Regions from separate parts of the Vibrio sp. 704 genome, predicted to be linked through region 2. Evidence: predicted binding sites of a transcription regulator. Region 2 holds the regulator's gene; the other holds the start of a gene.
What was found. Region 2 encodes MetJ, which represses methionine synthesis genes. Its sites were predicted from a motif close to TTAGACNTNTANANGTCTAA; they were not measured.

Region 1 (16,707 bases), on a different contig from region 2:
GTCTTGAATACGCACTAGCAACACGGCGCCGCGAGCCCCACTTTCTAGTAACGCCGATTCCAACTTGCTATCAAATAACACTCGGTTAGCGGTACCGGTTAGCTTATCAAGGAAGGTTTGAGTTCGAATAAAGGTATCAAATCGGCTTCGCTCTTGACGCGCATCTTGTAACTCTTCGATTAATACATCGAGCGCTTCACTGGCGGTGTAAGGCCATTCTTTTTTGTCACCTTTGGCATACTGCTCCACCCTACCAGCCAGGATCATTCTGCCTCGCTCTTCGAGCATTTCGGAGCCTTCTAATTGCTCCTTAAGCCATGCCACGCCGCGCATTAAGCAGAAGATGATCAATATAACGGCAAGCGTGATCGACCAAAGCGCCTGCATTGAGTAGCTGTAACCTAAGTAAGGGGGAATTGCTTTAAAGTGAATCGTGTAATCTTGATTGTGAGTCAGCTGATACTCTGCCTCAAACAAGACTGACGCTTCCATTTGATGAGAAGTATCTTTGAAGCGATAAACAACGGCGTTGTTGGTCGACAACGTCATTTCGACAATATTGGAAGCCTGCAGCATTTTCGGCATCCAGCGCTGCATAGAATAAGCGGCGTCAGGATCTTCCATCTCCTTGTCGACCACCTCTACGATCCCTTCTAAATAATGGGTGAGATATTCCTGCCCAAGACGTTTAAAAGAGAGGGTGCCACCGACAAACAAGATAAACATGGCGCAGATAACGATCATGGTGACGAAGGCCACCAGCCGTGTGCTTAACTTAAGAGTTGGGGTATACCTCATGAATACCAAATTCCTTTTTTATTCATCATATACCTTATTGAAATATTTATACTTGATAAGAGTTCATCAAACAATCGGATTAGTCTGATAGTGAGAGGCTGGAGCATAAAGAAAATCACACTCATTGATAAGTTTTATTGTTACGCCTAACCTTGCCAAGATAAGCCTGTGAGATCATTAGATTGCGACAATAAAAAAGGCCGCGATATTCGCGGCCTTTTCGATTCAAGCATAAGCAGAATTTAGAACGGGATATCGTCGTCAAAATCCATTGGTGGCTCATTGTACTGCTGCTGTGATTGCTGCGGAGCCTGTTGTTGTGGTTGCTGTTGCTGAGGCGCATTGTACTGCTGCTGAGCTGGCTGTTGAGGCTGACCCCATCCACCTTGTTGCTGCTGTTGACCGCCCATAGGTGCGCCGCCACCTTGAGCACGACCGCCAAGCATTTGCATCACACCATTGAAGCCTTGAACAACGACTTCAGTTGAGTAGCGATCTTGACCACTTTGATCTTGCCATTTGCGAGTTTGCAGTTGCCCTTCAATGTAAACTTGAGAGCCTTTACGCAAATACTCACCTGCTACTTCCGCAAGTTTGCCGAACAACACAACACGGTGCCATTCCGTTTTTTCGCGCTGTTCGCCAGTCGCTTTATCACGCCATGAATCAGAAGTCGCAATAGTAATGTTTGCTACTGCACCGCCATTCGGCATGTAACGAATTTCAGGGTCGTTACCTAGATTCCCCACCAAAATAACTTTGTTAATTCCACGGCTGGCCATGATGTGCTCCGTTTCACTCTGGATATATAAAATTTTAGCGCATTAGAATAGCACGCTTTAATGTTTTGATTAAAGTCTAATACCATTGTGATCTATTGAGTCATCCTCTAGAACCCAAATCGTATTTCAACTTACGTGTGTAGCATTTTTGATTCGCGTTGCAGACATCGTTTCGTGAAGCTTTGAATTCGAACGCATTTATTCAGTAAAGCGATGGTTATGGCCTCTCTTTAATGCCAGTTTATGGCTTCTATTGAACCCAGGGAGATTGGAACACGTGAGAAAGTCGGCTTACGCAAGAAAGCTATTTCTGATCAGTATGGAAGATAATGCGCAAAAAAAAGTGGCGGCACTCGAAAAGTACGTTGATATGAGCATCCCGGTGATTTCAACCGCAGCACTCATGGAAGCCAAGCCACAACACCGTAATAAAATTCTACTGATCGACTTCAGTGAACATAAATCACTTGTTCAATCGATCAAAAACTTGCCTCTTGTATGGAAAAACTTTGAAACCGTTGTCTTCAACGTGCCTAAAAGACTAACCACAGATGAACTTCTTTCATTTGGTCAATTAAAAGGTGTGTTTTATTCTGAAGATACGCTAGAGCAAATTGGAGAAGGGTTAAAAGGCATTGTTAACGGTCAAAACTGGCTGCCGCGTAATGTAACCAGTCAACTTTTACACTATTACCGCAATGTCATTAATACTCATACTGCACCAGCTACGGTAGACCTAACCATTCGTGAGCTACAAGTACTGCGTTGCCTACAAGCTGGCGCCTCGAACAGTCAGATGGCCGAGGAGTTATTCGTCAGTGAATTCACCATCAAATCGCACTTGTATCAGATATTCAAAAAGCTATCCGTAAAGAACCGAGTACAGGCAATCGCCTGGGCAGACCAAAACTTAATGTCATGATGCAATGTGAGCGGCTCTGATAACTGAAATGACGAGTCGCTCATCTTTTTTCCGCACCGAGTCTCACATTTTTTCCTACTTTATTCATGATTCATTGATACCTCTCGTGTTAAAGTTATGCGCAGATTCTTGATAAAAACGAGATAGGATATTCCCCCAATGATAAAAAAATGTCTGTTCCCTGCTGCAGGCTATGGCACTCGCTTCCTACCGGCAACGAAATCTATGCCAAAAGAGATGATGCCAGTCGTGAACAAACCGCTTATTGAATACGGTGTCGAAGAAGCAATCCAAGCTGGTATGAACGGCATGTGTATTGTGACAGGTCGTGGCAAGCACTCGATCATGGACCACTTTGATAAGAACTACGAACTGGAACATCAGATTAGCGGTACCAACAAAGAAGAGCTGTTGGTAGATATCCGTGAAATCATTGAATCTGCAAACTTCACTTATATACGTCAACGCGAAATGAAAGGCTTGGGCCACGCGATTCTAACTGGACGAGAATTGGTAGGCGATGAGCCATTTGCTGTTGTTCTTGCAGATGACCTTTGTGTGAACGAGCAAGAGGGCGTACTGGCTCAGATGGTGGCACTATTTAAGCAGTTCCGCTGTTCTATCGTTGCAGTGCAAGAAGTACCAGCCGAAGAAACACACAAATACGGCGTTATCTCTGGTGAAATGATCAAAGACGACATCTACCGCGTAGACGACATGGTAGAAAAACCAGAGAAAGGCACGGCACCTAGCAACCTTGCTATCATTGGCCGCTACATCCTGACTCCCGATATTTTTGAACTGATTGAAAACACTGAACCAGGTAAAGGTGGTGAAATTCAAATCACTGACGCGCTGCTAAAACAAGCAAAAGCGGGCTGTGTATTGGCTTACAAATTCAAGGGCAAACGCTTTGACTGTGGTAGCGTTGAAGGTTACATCGAAGCAACTAACTATTGTTTTGAAAACCTGTATCTAAAAGATGAAAAAACCTCTGAGCTAGGTAAGCACGCAACACAAAAAGCAGTATAAAGCATCGTTATAGTACGAAATTACTGTATCGAAAGCCCAGCACAACGCTGGGCTTTTTACTTTACTGTTTTTTTATCCAGTAATTTTCTTTGCACATTTCTCACACTATGTAATACTTGCCCCACTTGGTTATACATAGAGCAAAAACGATGGATAAAATAGAAGTTCGCGGTGCCCGAACCCATAACCTTAAAGACATTAATCTTACAATCCCTCGCGATAAACTGATTGTCATTACTGGACTAAGTGGCTCCGGTAAATCCTCTCTCGCTTTCGATACATTGTATGCAGAAGGCCAACGACGCTACGTAGAGTCTCTCTCTGCCTACGCTCGTCAGTTTTTGTCTCTGATGGAAAAACCCGATGTCGACCACATTGAAGGGTTATCACCTGCGATTTCTATTGAACAGAAATCTACTTCTCATAACCCGCGTTCAACCGTCGGTACAATTACCGAAGTCTACGACTACTTACGTCTATTGTATGCTCGTGTGGGCGAACCCCGCTGTCCAACGCACCATGCCCCTCTTGCTGCGCAAACCATCAGTCAAATGGTGGACAAAGTCCTAGAGATGCCGGAAGGCAGCAAAATGATGCTATTGGCACCTATTGTCAAAGAACGTAAAGGTGAGCATGTTAAAACGCTTGAGAACTTAGCGGCTCAAGGCTTTATTCGTGCGCGTATTGATGGAGAAACTTGCGATCTTTCCGATCCTCCAACCCTTGAGCTACATAAAAAGCACACCATTGAAGTGGTGGTAGACCGCTTTAAAGTTCGTCCAGACTTACAACAGCGCTTGGCCGAATCTTTCGAGACCACGCTCGAATTATCAGGCGGAATTGCGGTTGTCGCGCCAATGGATGGCGACGGTGAAGAGATTATTTTCTCCGCCAACTTCGCTTGTCCACAATGTGGTTACAGCATGCAAGAGTTAGAGCCGCGACTTTTCTCATTCAACAACCCTGCTGGTGCATGTGGCACTTGTGATGGCTTGGGTGTTCAACAATACTTCGATCCAAGCCGAGTCATTCAAGATGATTCATTAAGCTTGGCACAAGGTGCGATTCGCGGTTGGGATCAAAAGAACTACTACTACTTCCAAATGCTCACCTCATTGGCCGATCATTATGGTTTTGACCTCCATGCCCCTTTTAATTCTCTGCCAAAGAAAACGCAAGATGTCATTCTAAAGGGCTCAGGTCGTACTGAGATTGAGTTTAAATACATCAACGATCGTGGCGATATTCGCGTTAAACGCCATCCATTCGAAGGTATTCTGAATACCCTAGAACGTCGCTATCGTGATACAGAATCCAACTCTGTCCGTGAAGAGCTTGCAAAATACATCTCCACTAAATCTTGTTCAAGCTGTGGCGGTACTCGTCTACGCCTTGAAGCACGTAACGTGTTTATTGCTGATACGACACTACCTGAGATTGTTGAACTCAGCATTGCTGATGCATTGGAATTCTTCCATTCCTTGAAACTGGAAGGTCAACGCGCCCAAATCGCTGAAAAAGTGATGAAGGAAATCAACGACCGCCTGCAATTCTTAGTTAACGTCGGTTTGAACTACCTAAACTTATCACGCAGTGCAGAAACCTTATCAGGCGGTGAAGCTCAACGTATTCGTTTAGCAAGCCAAATTGGTGCAGGTCTTGTTGGTGTCATGTACGTCTTAGATGAACCGTCGATTGGCCTCCACCAGCGTGATAACGAACGACTCCTAAAAACACTGACTCATTTGCGCGATTTAGGTAATACCGTACTTGTGGTAGAACACGATGAAGATGCGATTCGCTGTGCAGATCATGTCATAGATATTGGTCCTGGTGCTGGCGTACATGGTGGTAATGTTGTTGCGGAAGGCACCATGGAAGAGATAGTCGCGAATCCGAATTCTCTGACAGGTCAGTACTTAAGTGGTGTTAAAGAAATCACAGTACCGAAAGATCGCACGCCGCGAGATCCGAAAAAAACGGTTGAGCTATTAGGCGCAACAGGTAATAACCTTAAAAACGTTAACCTTTCAATTCCTGTTGGGTTATTCAGCTGTATTACAGGGGTATCTGGCTCAGGTAAATCAACGCTGATTAATGATACTTTCTTTAAAATTGCGCATACCCAACTTAACGGAGCGACAACGGCTCAGCCTTCACCTTATAAATCGATTAAAGGTCTAGAGCACTTCGATAAAGTCATCGATATCGATCAAAGCCCAATTGGCCGTACACCTCGCTCTAACCCTGCAACCTATACGGGGATCTTTACCCCAATCCGTGAACTGTTTGCAGGCACACAGGAGTCGCGTTCTCGCGGTTACAAGCCGGGCCGTTTTAGTTTTAACGTACGCGGTGGTCGTTGTGAGGCCTGTCAGGGTGACGGTGTTATCAAAGTAGAAATGCATTTCCTACCAGATGTTTATGTGCCATGTGATGTGTGTAAAGGTAAACGCTACAACCGTGAAACGCTCGAAGTACGTTACAAAGGTAAAACTATTGATGAAGTACTAGAAATGACGGTCGAAGATGCACGCACCTTCTTCGATCCAGTTCCTGCCATCGCTCGCAAACTACAAACACTGATGGATGTGGGTTTGTCGTACATACGATTGGGTCAAGCGGCAACAACACTCTCCGGTGGTGAAGCACAGCGTGTGAAACTGGCGCGAGAGCTATCCAAACGTGATACAGGAAAAACCTTGTACATTTTGGATGAACCAACAACCGGCTTGCACTTCCATGATATCCAGCAGTTGCTCACTGTACTGCACAGACTTCGCGACCACGGAAATACTGTCGTGGTGATCGAGCATAACCTGGACGTCATTAAGACTGCGGACTGGATTATCGATCTTGGTCCTGAAGGGGGTCAGGGTGGCGGCGAGATAATTGCTCAAGGCACTCCGGAAGATGTGTCGCAAATCGAGGGTTCGCACACAGCTCACTTCCTCAAGCCTATGTTGAAGTAGAAAAAACAGGTAAAGTATCGAGACCAGCAAGTGCTGGTCTTTTTTCATTCAAAACAACGCAATAACTATGGCTACTATACATGTAAGTGGAACAAAGCTTTCTCCCGAAAAAGTACAGGTTCCCCTCAATCGCAAGTTTCTCATTGCCTTGGCAACACTATTTGTGTTAGCAATGCACTTTTTCATGCCCAACCCCGGCGGTTCGGGGCTTTCGCTTTCGTTCAATGCGACAACTTGGATTGCTTTTAGCTTTGCATTAGGCATTGGGTGTTACCAACTTGCGAATAATCGAGTACTACGTTACTCAAAACTAACCATCGGCTTGTTCATTAGTGCTCTTATCATGACGGTGCCCATTCTGTACCCAAATGCGAATAGCAGTTTGGCAGCCAATAAGCTCATTGGCCTGTGGTGTGGTGTCCTGTTCTTTATTGTCTTACAACAATTTCATTTCAGTAATAAACATCGCCAACGCCTATTATGGTTCATTGTCCTTGCGGTTGTTATCGAAGCCATTTTTGGTTTGACACAATATCTGTATCTCAAACCAGGCAATCCGTTTGGTTACGACACGGTGGCCAATCGTCCTTATGGTATTTTCCAACAGCCCAATGTAATGGCCAGCTTTCTTGCGACAGGGTTGGTGATTGCCAGCTATTTACTTGCACGTCAGCCCTACAAATACGACCGTAAGTTAAGCGATGTTTACCTTCTCTATGCCGTACCAGTTTTAACTTTACCACTAATTGTGGCGTTGGCTTCACGCACTGGTTGGTTAGCCTCGGTCATCGCCGTGTTGTTGGTCATTCCATACATGTACCGCTTTGCAACCAAAGGGCGCTTTATCCGCTGGGTTGTGTCACTTGTAAGTGGGCTCTTACTCTCAGTCGTTGTCATGCATCTTGCCTTTCCTGATGGAGGTGGGTTAGCCGCAGAAAAAGTAAATATAGAGTCTCCTCGAGCGTATACTTTTCCGCAAACATTAGACATGGTGATTGAAAAGCCTTTTACTGGTTATGGATATGGCAAGTTTGAATCTGAGTACATGCTGTATACGGCTCGTCAACATGCCCTAAATGAGAATTACCCAGCTGGTTTGCCTGCCATGGATCATCCGCATAACGAGCTGCTTTACTGGGGAGTAGAAGGTGGCTTGCTGCCAATACTCGGCATCTTCTTAGCGATGGCACTGGTACTGTATCGAATCTATCAAGCCAAACGCGGAACTCGTCTTGCGTTGCTGGCCTTGTTTATACCTATCGTATTGCACTCACAACTGGAATACCCTTTCTACCACTCTCTCGTGCATTGGTTGATCTTCGTTATCCTGCTGTACTGGGTCGATCAGCGCGTCTCTCGTTATCGACAAGTCGGCTTTAGTAATGTGACCAAAAGCTTGCTGCGTGTTTTTAGTTTGGTACTTCCCGTTGCGTTTACGTTTTACATGGTAAGCGCATTACATACGAACTATGTATTGACGAAGTTTGAGACCACTAGACCAACTAACCCTGATATTCTGAATCAAGTCAGTAACCCTGTAGTTTGGAAAGACAGGTTTGATTGGGATGTCTACAGCACGTTTTTAAACCTTGGGCTGTACCAACAAGACGCAACCTTGATTCAGCCTTATATCGATTGGTCGCTAAAAATCATCAAAGATAAGCCTCGCCCTGCATTTTATAATAATTTGATTTTGGCCTACCAAAGCTTAGATGACTCAAGTAAAGCGGAGCAAATTAGAGCTGAAGCGCAGTTTTTGTTCCCGAAGATTGATTTCAGTGACGTCAATTACCGACCACCCTCTCAAGCAATCTCTGCCTCACCAGCCCCCACTTCAGGAGCTGAGTAATAAATACAAAAAAGCGAAGGGATGACCTTCGCTTTTCTTTATCTCATTACTGTATGATTTTATTCAGTGAGTGACTCTTCTAACGCTTTTAAGCACAGCGCAACGTTTTCAGATCGAGCGCCGTAACCCATTAAGCCAATACGCCACGCTTTACCAGCTAATGCCCCAAGGCCTGCACCAATTTCTAGGTTATAGGTTTCTAGCAAGTGAGCACGAACTTTTGCTTCATCAATTCCTTCAGGCACATAAATCGCATTTAATTGTGGCAACCGATGGGATTCGTCCACAACAAATTCAAAGCCTAACTTTTGTAAGCCATTTTTGAGTTTTTCATGCATCAGTTGGTGACGAGCCCAAGCGTTTTCTAATCCTTCATTTTTCAGTATCAATAAAGCTTCATGAAGCGCATACAAGCTATTAACTGGCGCCGTATGATGGTAACTACGCTTGCCTTCTCCACTCCAATACCCCAAAACTAAACTCTGATCGAGGAACCAACTCTGTACTGGTGTTGTTCTTGCTTGAATCTTTTCAATCGCGGCAGGAGAAAACGTCACTGGTGAGAGCCCAGGTACACATGACAAACATTTTTGACTACCAGAGTAAACCGCATCCAGTTGCCATTCATCCACTTTTAACGGCACACCACCAAGTGACGTCACCGCATCAACAATAGATAATGCATTATGCTGTTTCGCCAGCTTACCCAATGCTTGAGCATCACTGACTGCACCAGTTGAGGTTTCCGCATGCACAAAAGCAAGAATTTTTGTATCTGGGTGCTGTTCGAGTGCTTGCTCGACTTTATCAATGGAAACAGGCGTCCCCCATTCATCATCGACGATAACAACTTCACCACCAGCACGGACGACATTTTCGCGCATGCGTTCACCAAATACACCATTACGGCAGACGATCACTTTATCGCCTTTCTCGATCAAGTTTACAAAGCAGGTTTCCATCCCTGCACTACCTGGCGCTGAAACCGCAATCGTGAACTCATTGTCAGTTTGAAAGGCATACTTCAATAGCTGCTTGAGCTCATCCATCATACCGATAAACAGAGGATCAAGGTGACCTACAGTAGGACGGCTTAGTGCTTGTAACACTTGAGGATAAATATCAGAAGGACCAGGTCCCATTAAAATACGGTGAGGTGGAATAAAGCTTTGGATCGACATGTCAGCTCCTTGATTATCTTTTATCCTGAGCATTCTAAAAGTTCTATTCAATAACATGGCTCAGGTGTAGGGTTCTTCACCCTAATAGATTTTTCCTCTATCAGCAATTAGCCGTAAGTATGGAGGTCAAACCAGTGTCACAAAATCGTTAATAAAAAACACCATAAAGGTTGAAATATTGATTGACATTAAGGTCTCAAAACCGTTCAATGTTTGAGCTTTATGTAGAAGAGGAGCGCTACCCAGGTAGATGATTTGTGGAACCGCAATTCCAACACCAATCATTGAGGGGGAGTAGTGCCGAGGTAAGTCAAAGTTGCAGGATTTGACTTGTCGGTTGAATTGGGCTGAATCCCATCAACTGTCATCAGCGCAGTCTGATGAAGGGCTTCTGAGGGTAAATTTTTCAAATAGCATTCTAAATACCTCTCTTTTTGCTCTGTTCCTTTTCTCACTAAACATTGGATGTACAATTTTTTAGGAAGTCGTGGGAGAACGCAGTGAGCGCATTTAACGTAGCTAAATTCGGTGGAACCAGTGTTGCCAACTTTGAGGCAATGAGTCGTTGCGCCACCATTATCGAAAACAATCCAACTACTCGCCTGGTCGTGAGCAGCGCTTGCTCTGGCGTCACCAACCTATTGGTAGAACTCGCCAACGGTGTTCAGGATCAAACGCACCGTACTGAGCTGCTACAAAATTTGGCCAACATTCATGACGCCATTTTAACTCAGCTCGAAGACAGCACGAAAACTGCTGCCGAGGTGTATGGCATATTAGATACCGTAACCAGCCTGGCCGAGGCTGCATCTATCCAAGCTAGTGCGAAGTTAACCGATCATTTAGTCGCATGTGGCGAACTCATGTCGACGCATATTCTAACTCAGTTAATGTGTGAGCGAGGCATTCAAGCTGTGCGCTTTGATATCCGCGATGTGCTGCGTACTGATGACAACTTTGGTCGCGCGGAGCCAAACATTGAAGCAATTTCGACGCTTGCGCAAGATAAACTCGTACCACTTTGCCAACAATCCGTTGTTGTTACTCAAGGCTTCATAGGATCTGACGAAGCCGGTAATACAACAACATTAGGTCGAGGGGGCAGCGATTACAGCGCCGCCTTAATTGCTGAGAGCGTTAAAGCAGCAGGGCTAGAAATCTGGACTGATGTTCCAGGTATCTACACAACAGACCCGCGAATTGCACCAAAAGCCTCACCAATTCCCGAGATCAGCTTTAGTGAAGCTTCAGAAATGGCTAACTTTGGCGCTAAAATCCTTCACCCTTCTACGCTAGTACCCGCATTACGCCACGACATTCCGGTATTTGTAGGGTCATCGAAAGAGCCAGAAAAAGGGGGAACTTGGATTCGCCACCAAATCGAAAGCTCACCGTTATTCCGTGCGCTAGCTTTGCGTTGTAACCAAACCATGGTAACGCTACGCAGCGCCAATATGTTCCACGCATACGGCTTCTTAGCAAAGGTCTTTGAGATCCTTGCAAAGCATAAGATCTCTGTCGATTTGATCACAACATCTGAAATCAGTGTATCGTTAACACTTGATCAAACCGATACATCCGGCGGCGCGCCGCAGCTGCCGCAAGCTGTACGAGAAGAGTTAGAAGAGCTATGTAAGGTAGAAGTTGAACATGACCTATGCCTCGTTGCTCTCATTGGTAACAACATGAGTGAGAGTAAAGGCTACGCGAAACAGGTTTTTGGCACGCTAGAAGATTTTAACCTACGCATGATTTGTTATGGCGCTAGCCCTCACAACTTATGCTTCTTGCTCCATGAATCAGTATCGAAACAAGCCATACAAAAACTCCACACCGAGTTGTTTGAGAAGTAAGTTCAACTCAATAAAACAAAGGGCTGCGTATTTGCAGCCCTTTGTCGTTTCATTAGTTGTTACATTTGGACGAGGTAAACATCAATTTAACCGTTAATGTTTGGCCCTAACCATTTTTCAGCCTCGATCCTATCCCACCCCTTACGATCGGCGTAACTCTCTAGCTGATCTTCTTGGATCTGTGCGATCGCAAAGTAACGTGAGTCAGGATGAGAGAAATACCAACCAGAGACTGACGCGCCCGGATACATTGCATAGCTGGAGGTTAGAGTCATACCAATGTTCTCTTCCACATTAAGTAACTCCCAAAGCGGTCCTTTTTCAGTATGTTCAGGACACGCGGGATAACCCGGCGCAGGGCGAATACCTTGGTATTTTTCACGAATGAGATCATCGTTAGATAAATCTTCATCAGCTGCATAACCCCAAATTTCTTTACGGACACGCTCATGCAAATACTCAGCAAACGCTTCGGCTAGGCGATCCGCCACCGCTTGAATCATAATTGCGTTGTAATCATCTCCCTGTGCTTTGTATTCATCAGCAAGCTCTCGTTCACCAATACCACCAGTGACAGCAAATGCCCCTATCCAATCATGTTTACCCGACTCTTTAGGTGCGATGTAGTCGGATAAACAATAGTTGAATCCTTTTGGTTTCTCGGTCTGTTGTCGCAAGTTACGTAATACTTTCACAACGTCGGTACGAGTTTCATCAGCATAAACTTCAATGTCGTCCCCCACGCTCGCAGCAGGGAATAAGCCACACATTCCACGCGCTTTTAACAGGCCTTCTCGCTCAACTCGATCAAGTAACTCGTTGGCATCTTCGAATAAACGTTTTGCTTCTTCACCAACTTCTTCATGTTGGAAAATTGTTGGATACTTACCCACAAGTGACCAAGTCATAAAGAATGGTGTCCAATCGATGTATTGACGTAATATAGCCACATCAAAATCATCGAAGATATGAATGCCAGGCTTAACAGGCACTGGAGGGGTGTAAGCTTCCCAATCGATAGCAACTTTATTCGCTCGAGCCGCTTCTAATGTCACTGGTTTGGTTCTCGGTTTCTTTCGATTATGTTGATCACGTACTCGTTCGTAATCAGCTTCAAGTTTTTCAACAAATTCAGGGCGACGTTCATCTGACAGAAGAGAAGTACATACGCCCACTGCACGTGAGGCGTTGTTCACGTAAACCACTGGATGCTTGTAATTTTGCTCAATCTTAACTGCTGTATGGGCTTTTGACGTTGTTGCGCCACCGATGAGAAGAGGTAAGTTAAAGTCGAGACGCTCCATCTCTTTTGCAACATGCACCATTTCGTCTAATGAAGGGGTGATCAACCCTGATAAACCAATAATATCGACGTTCTCTTCTTGCGCTACTTTTAAGATCTTTTCGCAAGGAACCATGACACCAAGATCGATAATTTCGTAGTTATTGCACTGCAATACAACGCCAACGATATTTTTCCCGATATCATGTACATCACCTTTGACCGTCGCTAGCAAAATCTTACCGTTTGTTTGTCCCACCTGCTTTTCTGCATTGATGTAGGGCTCCAGATGCGCGACTGCTTGCTTCATCACTCGTGCAGATTTTACGACCTGAGGAAGGAACATTTTACCTTCACCAAACAAGTCTCCGACGACGTTCATCCCGTCCATTAATGGGCCTTCAATCACCTCTAATGGCTTTGAAGCGTTGACACGAGCCTCTTCGGTATCATCAACGATGAACTCAGTTATTCCTTTCACTAACGCGTGCTCTAAGCGCTTTTCAACAGGCCAAGTTCTCCACTCAAGTGCAGAGGCATCCTCCTCTTTACCTACCCCTTTGCCTGCATATTCCGCCGCGATATCTAACAATCTCTCAGTGGCGTCATCACGACGGTTAAGAACGACATCTTCCACAGCCTCACGCAATTTTTCAGGCACGTTATCGTAGATTTCTAACTGACCCGCATTCACAATCCCCATATCCATACCATTTTTAAAACAGTGGTAGAGGAACACCGCGTGAATCGCTTCACGTACATAGTTATTGCCACGGAAAGAGAATGAGACGTTAGAAACACCACCCGAGATCATCGCATGTGGTAAATCACGTTTGATATCGCCAACGGCTTCAATGAAATCCACCGCGTAGTTATTATGCTCCTCGATCCCCGTAGCAATGGCAAAAATGTTTGGGTCAAAAATGATGTCTTCTGGTGGAAAGCCCACTTCATCAACAAGAATTCGGTAAGCGTTGGTACAAATTTCTACTTTGCGCTCACGTGTATCTGCTTGCCCAATCTCATCAAACGCCATCACAATCACAGCCGCACCGTAACGGCGGATCAACTTAGCTTGTTCAACGAATTTCTCTTTGCCTTCTTTGAGAGAGATCGAGTTAACAATGCCTTTGCCTTGGATGCACTTAAGACCGGCTTCAATAACCTCCCACTTGGAAGAGTCAACCATGATTGGTACTTTTGAGATTTCAGGTTCTGACGCACAAAGGTTTAAAAAGCGAACCATACAAGCTTGTGCATCCAACATGCCTTCATCCATGTTGATATCGATAATTTGAGCGCCATTTTCAACTTGTTGACGAGCCACATCGAGCGCTTCATCGTACAGCTCTTCTTTAATTAAGCGCTTAAAACGCGCAGAACCGGTTACATTCGTACGCTCACCGACATTGATAAATAAAGAGTCTTTATCAATAGCGAGTGGCTCTAGGCCAGACAAGCGACAAGCAACGGGAAGTTCAGGTAATTGACGAGGGGCGATATTTTCAACCGCGAGTGCCATTTGGCGAATGTGCTCAGGAGTTGTACCACAACACCCACCAATCAAGTTTAAAAAGCCACTTTGAGCCCACTCTTTAACATGCTTAGCCATATCTTCTGGCGACAAATCGTATTCGCCGAATGCATTCGGAAGCCCAGCATTTGGGTGAGCGGAAACAAAAGATTCTGATATACGAGAGAGCTCTTCAACATAAGGACGCAGCTCATCTGGACCAAGTGCACAGTTCAAACCAAACGAAATCGGTTTAACATGACGTAATGAGTTGTAAAACGCTTCTGTGGTTTGACCGGATAATGTCCGACCGGAAGCATCAGTAATAGTCCCCGAGATCATCACAGGTAACTCAATACTCATCTCTTCAAACACACTTTCAACAGCAAATGAACAAGCCTTAGCGTTAAGCGTATCGAAGATGGTCTCGATAAGAATAAGGTCTGAACCACCTTTAATAAGCGCTCGAGTCGATTCAGAGTAAGCCTCAACTAACTCGTCGAAAGAGACATTGCGATATCCAGGGTCGTTTACATCAGGAGAGATAGAACAAGTGCGGTTCGTCGGCCCTAAAACCCCTGCGACATAACGCGGTTTATCGGGTGTTTTTGCGGTCCATTCGTCTACAACTTCACGTGCAAGCTTGGCAGCTGCAAAGTTAATTTCTTCACTTAGGCTTTCCATCTCGTAGTCAGCCATCGCAATGGTTGTTGCGTTAAAAGTGTTGGTCTCAAGAATATCTGCACCCGCTTCTAAATATGCAGCGTGAATTTCCTTGATAAGTTGAGGCTGACTTAGAACCAACAGGTCGTTGTTACCTTTTAGATCACAATGCCAATCCGCAAAGCGCGTTCCTCGATAGTCTTGCTCTTCAAGTTTGCATCCCTGAATCATGGTTCCCATACCACCATCAATCAAAAGAATACGTTGCTTCAATTGAGCTTCAATCTGTTGTCTTACGTTACTTCCCACAGTACAGCCTCATTCCTTTAGTTATCTTTCCATCCTATCACACAAACTTCAGGAGTCTAGACGTCTAAACGTAGAATTAATGATTATTTTATATCCTTCTTAACTTGCAAAATAATCACGAAAAAATGTTTGCTATTTAAGCAGCATCAGCCGAGAATTCCATTCATAAAATGTTACAAATAGAGAGCTCTATGTCGGTCTATCATACTTTATGTTTTCTATCCGCAGCTGCGATGCTAATTGCTTTTGTAAACAGCAAGATAGGAAAGATGCAAACCACCATTGCGATTACCGCAGGTTCAATGGTGCTTTCACTTCTAATCTTAATTGCGGGTCAAAACAACTGGTTCCATCTCACCGAAATTGCGACGGAGACGGTCACAAGGATTAACTTCGAAGATTTCTTGCTCAAAGGCATTCTTGGCTTCTTACTATTTGCTGGTGGACTAGGCATCAAACTCCCGAACCTTAAAGATCAAAAGTGGGAGATCACTGTTTTAGCCCTTGGAGCCACACTGTTTTCCACGTTCTTTATTGGATTTGCGCTGTATGGGTTTTGTCAGTTAATTGGCATCCAATTTGATTTGGTCTACTGCTTACTATTTGGTGCTCTAATATCACCAACTGACCCAATCGCTGTATTGGCTATTGTGAAAAAACTAGATGCTCCTAAACGTATCTCCACTCAGATTGAAGGAGAATCGCTCTTCAATGATGGCTTCGGTTTGGTTATCTTCGTCACTCTATTTACGATTGCATTTGGCACTGAGGCACCAACTGTAGGTAGTGTCACCTTGCTCTTCATCCAAGAAGCTATCGGTGGTATCACATATGGTTTCGTCCTCGGTTTGCTATTCCACTACTTGATCAGTGCCACCGATGATCACTCAATGGAATTGTTACTTACCATTGGTGTCCCAACAGCAGGTTACGCATTTGCTGAATACATCCATGTATCAGGCCCACTCGCAATGGTTGTATCCGGTATTATGATTGGCAACTGGACACGCTTTATTGGCTTTTCAAAAGAGAGTGAAGATCACCTTGACCATTTTTGGGAGCTTGTTGATGAGTTCTTGAATGGCGTGTTATTCCTACTGATCGGCATGTCGATGCTGCTGTTTGAATTCCACAAAGAAGACTGGATCATGATGGCTATTTCAGTCCCTCTTGTACTAGCAGCTCGCTATCTAAGCGTATTTCTCTCGTACATTGGCTTTAAGCGTTACAGAAAATATAACCCGTGGTCAGTACGTATCTTGACGTGGGGCGGCTTACGCGGGGGCCTTGCATTGGCAATGGCACTTTCCATTCCATCTGGTATTTGGGTGATTCAAGATAAGTTAATCGATGTAAAAGAGATTATTCTTGTAATGACCTACTCCGTCGTTGTTTTCTCTATCCTCATTCAAGGCTCAACAATCACTCCAATGATTGAAAAAGCAAAAGCAGAAGAGAAGAAGATGGAAGAGAGCAACCAAGCAATAACCACTCCGGAACATACGGAGACAGTGGACTCTTAAAGACACGTAACTTAATAAATAAAAAGCA
Region 2 (6,517 bases):
TCATCTCGCCATTTTGCACGGGTTATGACTTCAGTATGGCACTGATAGGGGAATAAAAAACCCTGGATTAAATCCAGGGTTTTTAGGTCAATCGCAACTTTAAAATAAACCAGCCAATCGGTTGAGGTCGGATTGAATAGCGCCGGCTGTCACTTCTCTGCCTGCGCCTGGTCCTCGAATGACCAGAGGGTTATCTTTGTACCACTTGCTCTCTATGGCAAAAATGTTATCGCATGGCAATAAGTTGGCGAGCGCGTGCTCACGAGACAACGCTTCGACTCCCACCGTTGCTTTACCATTTTTTTCTAAACGCGCCACATAGCGAAGCACTTGATCGTTTCTCTGTGCTTTTGTCAGACGCTCTTGAAGTATTTCACTCAACAACGCTCCATTATCGAAGAAATCATCTAAGCTCAGTTCTCTTAATTCTTCTGGCACCAAAGACTCAACTTTAACGCTGTCTGGTTCTATATCTAGGCCCGATTCTCGAGCCAAGATGACTAACTTACGCATTACATCGGAGCCATCTAAATCAGAACGAGGGTCAGGTTCGGTTAACCCTTGCTGCCAAGCAAGATCGACTAAATCATTAAATGGCACAGAACCATCAAACTGTTGGAACAGCCATGATAACGTCCCCGAGAAAATCCCCGATAGAGCGACGATTTCATCCCCACTTTCACGAAGATCTCGCACGGTATGGTTTATCGGTAACCCGGCACCAACCGTTGCGTTGTATAGCCAATGACGACCAATTTTAGCGAATGCATCTTGAACCTGATGGTAGTACTGACTATCTGCGGAACCGGCCACTTTGTTAGCGGAAATCAAATGAATGCCTTGCTGTGCGATTTCTACGTAGCGCTGAGCTAACTCTTTACTCGCGGTAACATCAAGCACGACGGCTTCATCATAGCTTTTAAGTGCTCCCAAACGTGCCAGCCAATCCCCATTGTTTGCTATGCTTTCATCATCAAATCGTTCAGCAACACTCGCCGCCTCAATACCTTGCTCATCGAACCAATAGGTTTGGCTATCCACAACCGCGACAAGATCAAAGCTCATACCATGACGTTTTTCGAGCTCACTTTTTTGCGTCGCAAATAAATTTAACCAACTAGAACCAATATTACCCTTGCCACATAAAGCCACTGCCACGCGTTTTTGCGCTTGGAACAACTGGCTATGAATCGTTTGAACCAACGCCTCGGTATCAGTACGGCGCAAAACAGCGACTAGGCTCAGTCCTGAGTCTGTTTCAGAGATAAATTCTACCGGAGAGTGCTTTAGCTTCTGATAAAAGCCAAAGCAATGATTGGCGTTTTTCGTAACGCCTGCACCTACCGCAGCTAAGAGCGAGTAACCTTCTTTTAGCTTAATTTCTGCCTCTACCGCAAGCTCTTGCAAGTGTTTCAATGCACCACCGGCGATTTCTGCGGTGTAAGCCAAGCGTAGCGTATGCTGATCGGATTGAGCTTCAAATGCCAGTGGCTCTAATTGCGCGCGCTGCAACGCTTGTAATACATCACTCTGTGTTTTTTCGAAGTCGTGCCCATGCATGAAAGACAACTGCACCAATAAAACATCATCCAGTGAAGTAATAATTTTAGCGCCACGACCAGATGCCAATACACGCTCAATACGAGTAGAACCCGACTCTGGCAGATAGCTACACTTGAGATTAAGGTCCATGGTACTTTGCGCCACAGGCTGAAGCGTACGACTGTGTAGCACTGGGGCAGCTAAGCGAGCAAGTTCACTGGCTTCATCCAATCGAAGTAACGGTAATAAACAAGCGTCAGACACCAAACGTGGATCGGCACTATAGACACCAGCAACATCACTCCAAATCGTGACAGTACTGACTTCAGCAAGCGCGCCTATGACCGTTGCAGAATAGTCAGAGCCGTTACGACCAAGTAGAATGGTTTCTCCTGCCTCGTTCTGAGCCATAAAGCCAGTAATTACCACACGTTTATGGTTATGCTGCGCGAGGATCTCTTTAATTAAAGGGTATGAACGAGCGCGATCAACCTCTGGTTGAGTTCCCGCTTCTGCACGTAAAAACGCTCGTGCATCTTGTGCAACCGCAGGGATAGAACGTTGAGATAATAACGCGGCCAATAGGCGAGCAGACCATACTTCTCCGTGCCCCAGTACCGCGGCTTTTTGCGCATTAGTGAGTGGTGCAGTCAGCTCCGAGAGAGTACTGAACTCATCATGTAATAAAGCTAACAGCTCTTCTTTTGCTTCACTCTCCAACAAGCTTTCTATTAGCTCAGTTTGAAACTGTCTTAAGCTTTGAAGCGCCTCATGCGCAATTCGGCCATCTTTATTTAACCCTTCCAAAAACTCAATCAAGCGGTTAGTGGTTTTTCCTGCAGCAGAGACGACCACCAGATCATTTTCTGTCGAATACTCCTTGAGAATACCCACAACGCGTAAGTAGCATTCTGGGTTTGCTAAGCTACTGCCACCAAACTTATGCAGCTGACGTTGTACAGTCATTGTTATCGTCTCCTATTACTGGGTAGCTTTAGCGAACGCTTGTTCTAAATCTGTGATGAGGTCTTGTGCATCTTCCAAACCGACAGACAAACGCAATAGTTGATGAGAGACCCCAGCCTCCGCCAGCGCCTCCTCACCCATTGCACGGTGCGTCATGGATGCTGGGTGGCAAATCAAACTTTCTACACCACCTAATGACTCTGCTAATGAAAACAGTTGGAGCTCTTTCACAAACACCTTTAACTGTTCAAACGAACCAGCAAACTCAAAACTCAACATAGAGCCAAAGCCCGTTTGCTGCTTTTTAGCGATGTCATGACCTGGATGTTCCGGCAGGCTTGGATGATAGATAGTTTTAACTAACGCTTGTTTCTGTAGGTAAGCCAGTACCTGCTGTGAGCTCTCCTCATGTACTCGCATACGAGCACCAAGCGTACGAATACCTCGCAGCGTCATATAACTATCGAAAGGTGTGCCCGTTGCACCAATACAATTGCCCCACCATGCAAGCTCTTCTGCATGCGCCTCTGTGTTGGTGATGATTACTCCACCAATTACGTCCGAATGACCGTTGATGTACTTTGTTGTGGAGTGGATAACAAAATCCGCACCTAGCTCTAAAGGTTTTTGGTACACGGGTGTCAAAAAGGTATTGTCCACCGCAACTAACGCGCCGATTTGTTTCGCTTTTTCACAAGTAGCTGCAATATCCACTACGCGAACCAGAGGGTTTGACGGAGTTTCTAGCAAAATGAGTTTTGGTTTTTGTGCCAATGCAGCATCTAAAGCCTGTTCGTCTGATTGATCGACAAACTGAACCTTAAAATCGCCTTTGCTAGCTCGGGTATTAAAAAGACGATAGGTGCCGCCATAACAATCGTGAGGAGCAATAATGAGATCATCTGGGCCGAGAAAAGCGGAAACCCATAAATTTAATGCCGACGTACCGCAGTTAGTAACAACCGCTCCTTTTCCAGACTCAAGTTCAGATAGCGCACTTTCCAACAGTCCGCGGTTTGGATTACCAGATCGTGTGTAATCATACTTGGGCACTTCACCAAAAGCAGGAAAACCATAGTTAGTGGAAAGATAAATAGGTGGAACGACAGCATGATATTGGCTGTCTGATTCAATACCAGTGCGTACTGCAATGGTCGCAAGTTTGCGAGTGCTCATGGGTGTATCCTTTCACGGGTAATGACTTCTAAATAGGAATGCGCTATATCTAATGAGTAACATAAAGTGATCAACACGCTTCCTTTGCTGTTATGTTCACTTTACTCGTCAAAAAATGAGACGTCAACACTTCTAGACGTCTATATGTCTTTGCTTATGGCGGTAAATGCAGCTAAAATCAGCACCTAAATTATTTTTAACCGATTACATAAATGAAGGTGTGCAATGGCTGACTGGAATGGCGAATACATTAGCCCATATGCAGAGCACGGCAAAAAAAGCGAACAAGTAAAAAAAATTACCGTCTCTATCCCGCTAAAAGTTTTAAAGGTGCTAACTGATGAGCGTACTCGCCGTCAGATCAATAACTTACGCCATGCAACCAATAGCGAATTGCTATGCGAGGCATTTTTGCACGCGTACACAGGTCAGCCACTTCCGACAGATGAAGACCTTCGTAAAGACCGTCCTGATGATATTCCAACAGAAGTAAAAGCGCTGATGACGGAAATGGGCATCGAATTTGAGTCATTCGACGAAGAATAAAAAAGCCTGATAAAAGGTTTCAGGTAATAACTCTTGCCTCGAGCCAAATGGATGACATAAAAAATGGGACGCAATAGCGTCCCATTTTTTGTGTATCACATCTGAAAGATATATTACTCTGCCATGTAGTTTTCAGGCATCTCGATACGAGCTACACCTGAATTAACCGCCGCCTGAGCAACCGCTTTTGCAACACGTGGTAGCAAACGTGAATCCATTGGTTTTGGAATAATATAGTCCGCACCAAACTCTAGCTTATCAACACCGGCAGCCTTCAATACGGCTTCAGGTACAGGCTCTTTTGCTAGCTCGCGAATCGCCTCAACGGCTGCAAGTTTCATTTCATCATTGATTTCACTTGCACGCACATCAAGAGCACCACGGAAAATGAATGGGAAACACAATACGTTGTTAACTTGGTTAGGATAATCACTACGGCCAGTACCCATGATCAAGTCATCACGAACTGCGTGAGCAAGTTCCGGCTTGATTTCAGGATCCGGGTTAGAACATGCGAATACGATTGGCTTATCAGCCATCAACTTCAACGCTTCCGCTGGCAACAGGTTTGGACCAGATACACCTAGGAACAGATCTGCACCTTCAATTACGTCTTCTAGTGTGCGCTTATCTGTATTGTTCGCAAATAACTGCTTATATTCATTAAGGTCATCACGACGAGTGTGAATCACACCTTTGCGATCTAGCATGTAGATTTTTTCGCGCATTGCACCGCATTTGATCAGAAGCTCCATACACGCTACAGCGGCAGCGCCAGCGCCAAGACAAACAATTGTTGAATCTTCAAGTTTCTTACCTTGAAGTTCGATTGCATTCAGCATACCCGCTGCCGTTACAATAGCAGTACCATGTTGATCATCGTGGAATACTGGTACATCACAACGCTCAATCAGACGCTTTTCAATCTCAAAACAGTCTGGTGCTTTAATATCTTCAAGGTTGATACCGCCAAAAGTGTCTGCAATGCTCGCAACAGTATCCACAAATTCATCGATCGTGCGGTGCTTAACTTCAATATCAATAGAGTCAAGACCTGCGAAACGCTTAAACAGTAACGCTTTACCTTCCATCACTGGCTTAGATGCAAGTGGACCTAGGTTACCTAGACCTAGAATAGCGGTACCGTTAGAAATAACAGCAACCATGTTCCCTTTTGCAGTGTACTTGTACACGTTATCCGGGTTTTGTGCGATTTCACGCACTGGCTCTGCAACACCAGGGCTGTAAGCAAGGGCAAGATCACCCGCCGTTTCCGCAGGCTTTGTAAGTTCGACAGCAATCTTTCCTGGAGTTGGATAAGCATGGTAATCCAATGCTTTTTGGCGATGTTCTTCTTCTGGAGTGGCTGCTTGGTGGTTGTCTTCAGACATGGACGTTTCTCTTTTTTATTTTTAGGTAAGGGGGCATAAATTCTATCGGATAGAAATCAAACTTCATAGGCAAGATTGCGAGCAATATCCTTAAAAAGCCGATAATAAAAGAGATTAGACCAGATAACGGGGTTAAGCACCTGATTTTCGAGTCAGGTGCTCTTTCTTCTTACTATTATTGGAGTATGCAAACTCAGAAAGTATCGTTACTCTTCGTCCACGTATTGCGCTTGGAGATAATTCTCAATACCAGACATTTCAATCAAGCCAAGTTGCGTCTCTAGCCAATCAACATGTTCTTCTTCATCTTCAAGAATATCTTGGAAGAGATCTCGAGACACATAATCTCGAATGTCTTCAGCGTAGGCAATCGCATCTTTTAAATCTGGAATAGCCGCCATTTCAAGCTTTAAGTCACACTCGAGCATTTCCTTGGTATCTTCACCAATCATCAACTTACCTAAATCTTGTAGGTTCGGTAGGCCTTCAAGGAACAAAATACGCTCAATTAGATGATCGGCATGCTTCATCTCATCGATAGATTCGTGATATTCCTTGTCTGCTAGGTGCTTTAAGCCCCAGTCTTTATACATTCGGGCGTGAAGAAAATACTGATTAATAGCGACGAGCTCGTTACCGAGCACTTTATTGAGATGTTGAATGATGATTGGATCGCCTTTCATGACAAAACCCTCCTCTTTGGCTTCATTTAAATGTAGAAGCAAATGAGAAGGTGTCAAAATGTAAGGCAAATAATTACTGCATACTTACAGCAATTAGCTGGCTTGTTTAAATTCCGTGTAACTAGTTTCCGCTAAAATTTCCTTGGCCTGTCTGATGCACTTACCACATTGGCTGCCCAATGCCGTGCACTTTTTGATTCCTTTAATATCTGT

Region 1: the regulator MetJ is predicted to act here: its motif matches at 15,205-15,224, upstream of metH (methionine synthase).

Annotation. Positions count from the first base shown of each region.
Region 1 covers NZ_JAWOUH010000016.1:82,100-98,806, forward strand. The annotation lists gene csrD (RNase E specificity factor CsrD) at 1-798, opposite strand, end outside; gene R7R24_RS18475 (single-stranded DNA-binding protein) at 1,041-1,580, opposite strand; gene R7R24_RS18480 (LuxR C-terminal-related transcriptional regulator) at 1,858-2,502, shown strand; gene galU (UTP--glucose-1-phosphate uridylyltransferase GalU) at 2,662-3,534, shown strand; gene uvrA (excinuclease ABC subunit UvrA) at 3,684-6,506, shown strand; gene R7R24_RS18495 (PglL family O-oligosaccharyltransferase) at 6,574-8,355, shown strand; gene R7R24_RS18500 (pyridoxal-phosphate-dependent aminotransferase family protein) at 8,415-9,536, opposite strand; lysine riboswitch at 9,757-9,935, shown strand; gene lysC (lysine-sensitive aspartokinase 3) at 10,037-11,389, shown strand; gene metH (methionine synthase) at 11,476-15,156, opposite strand; gene R7R24_RS18515 (cation:proton antiporter) at 15,348-16,679, shown strand.
Region 2 covers NZ_JAWOUH010000026.1:472-6,988, reverse strand. The annotation lists gene R7R24_RS22105 (bifunctional aspartate kinase/homoserine dehydrogenase II) at 100-2,508, opposite strand; gene R7R24_RS22100 (O-succinylhomoserine (thiol)-lyase) at 2,524-3,684, opposite strand; gene metJ (met regulon transcriptional regulator MetJ) at 3,910-4,230, shown strand; gene R7R24_RS22090 (malic enzyme-like NAD(P)-binding protein) at 4,344-5,621, opposite strand; gene bfr (bacterioferritin) at 5,828-6,304, opposite strand; gene R7R24_RS22080 ((2Fe-2S)-binding protein) at 6,398-6,517, opposite strand, start outside.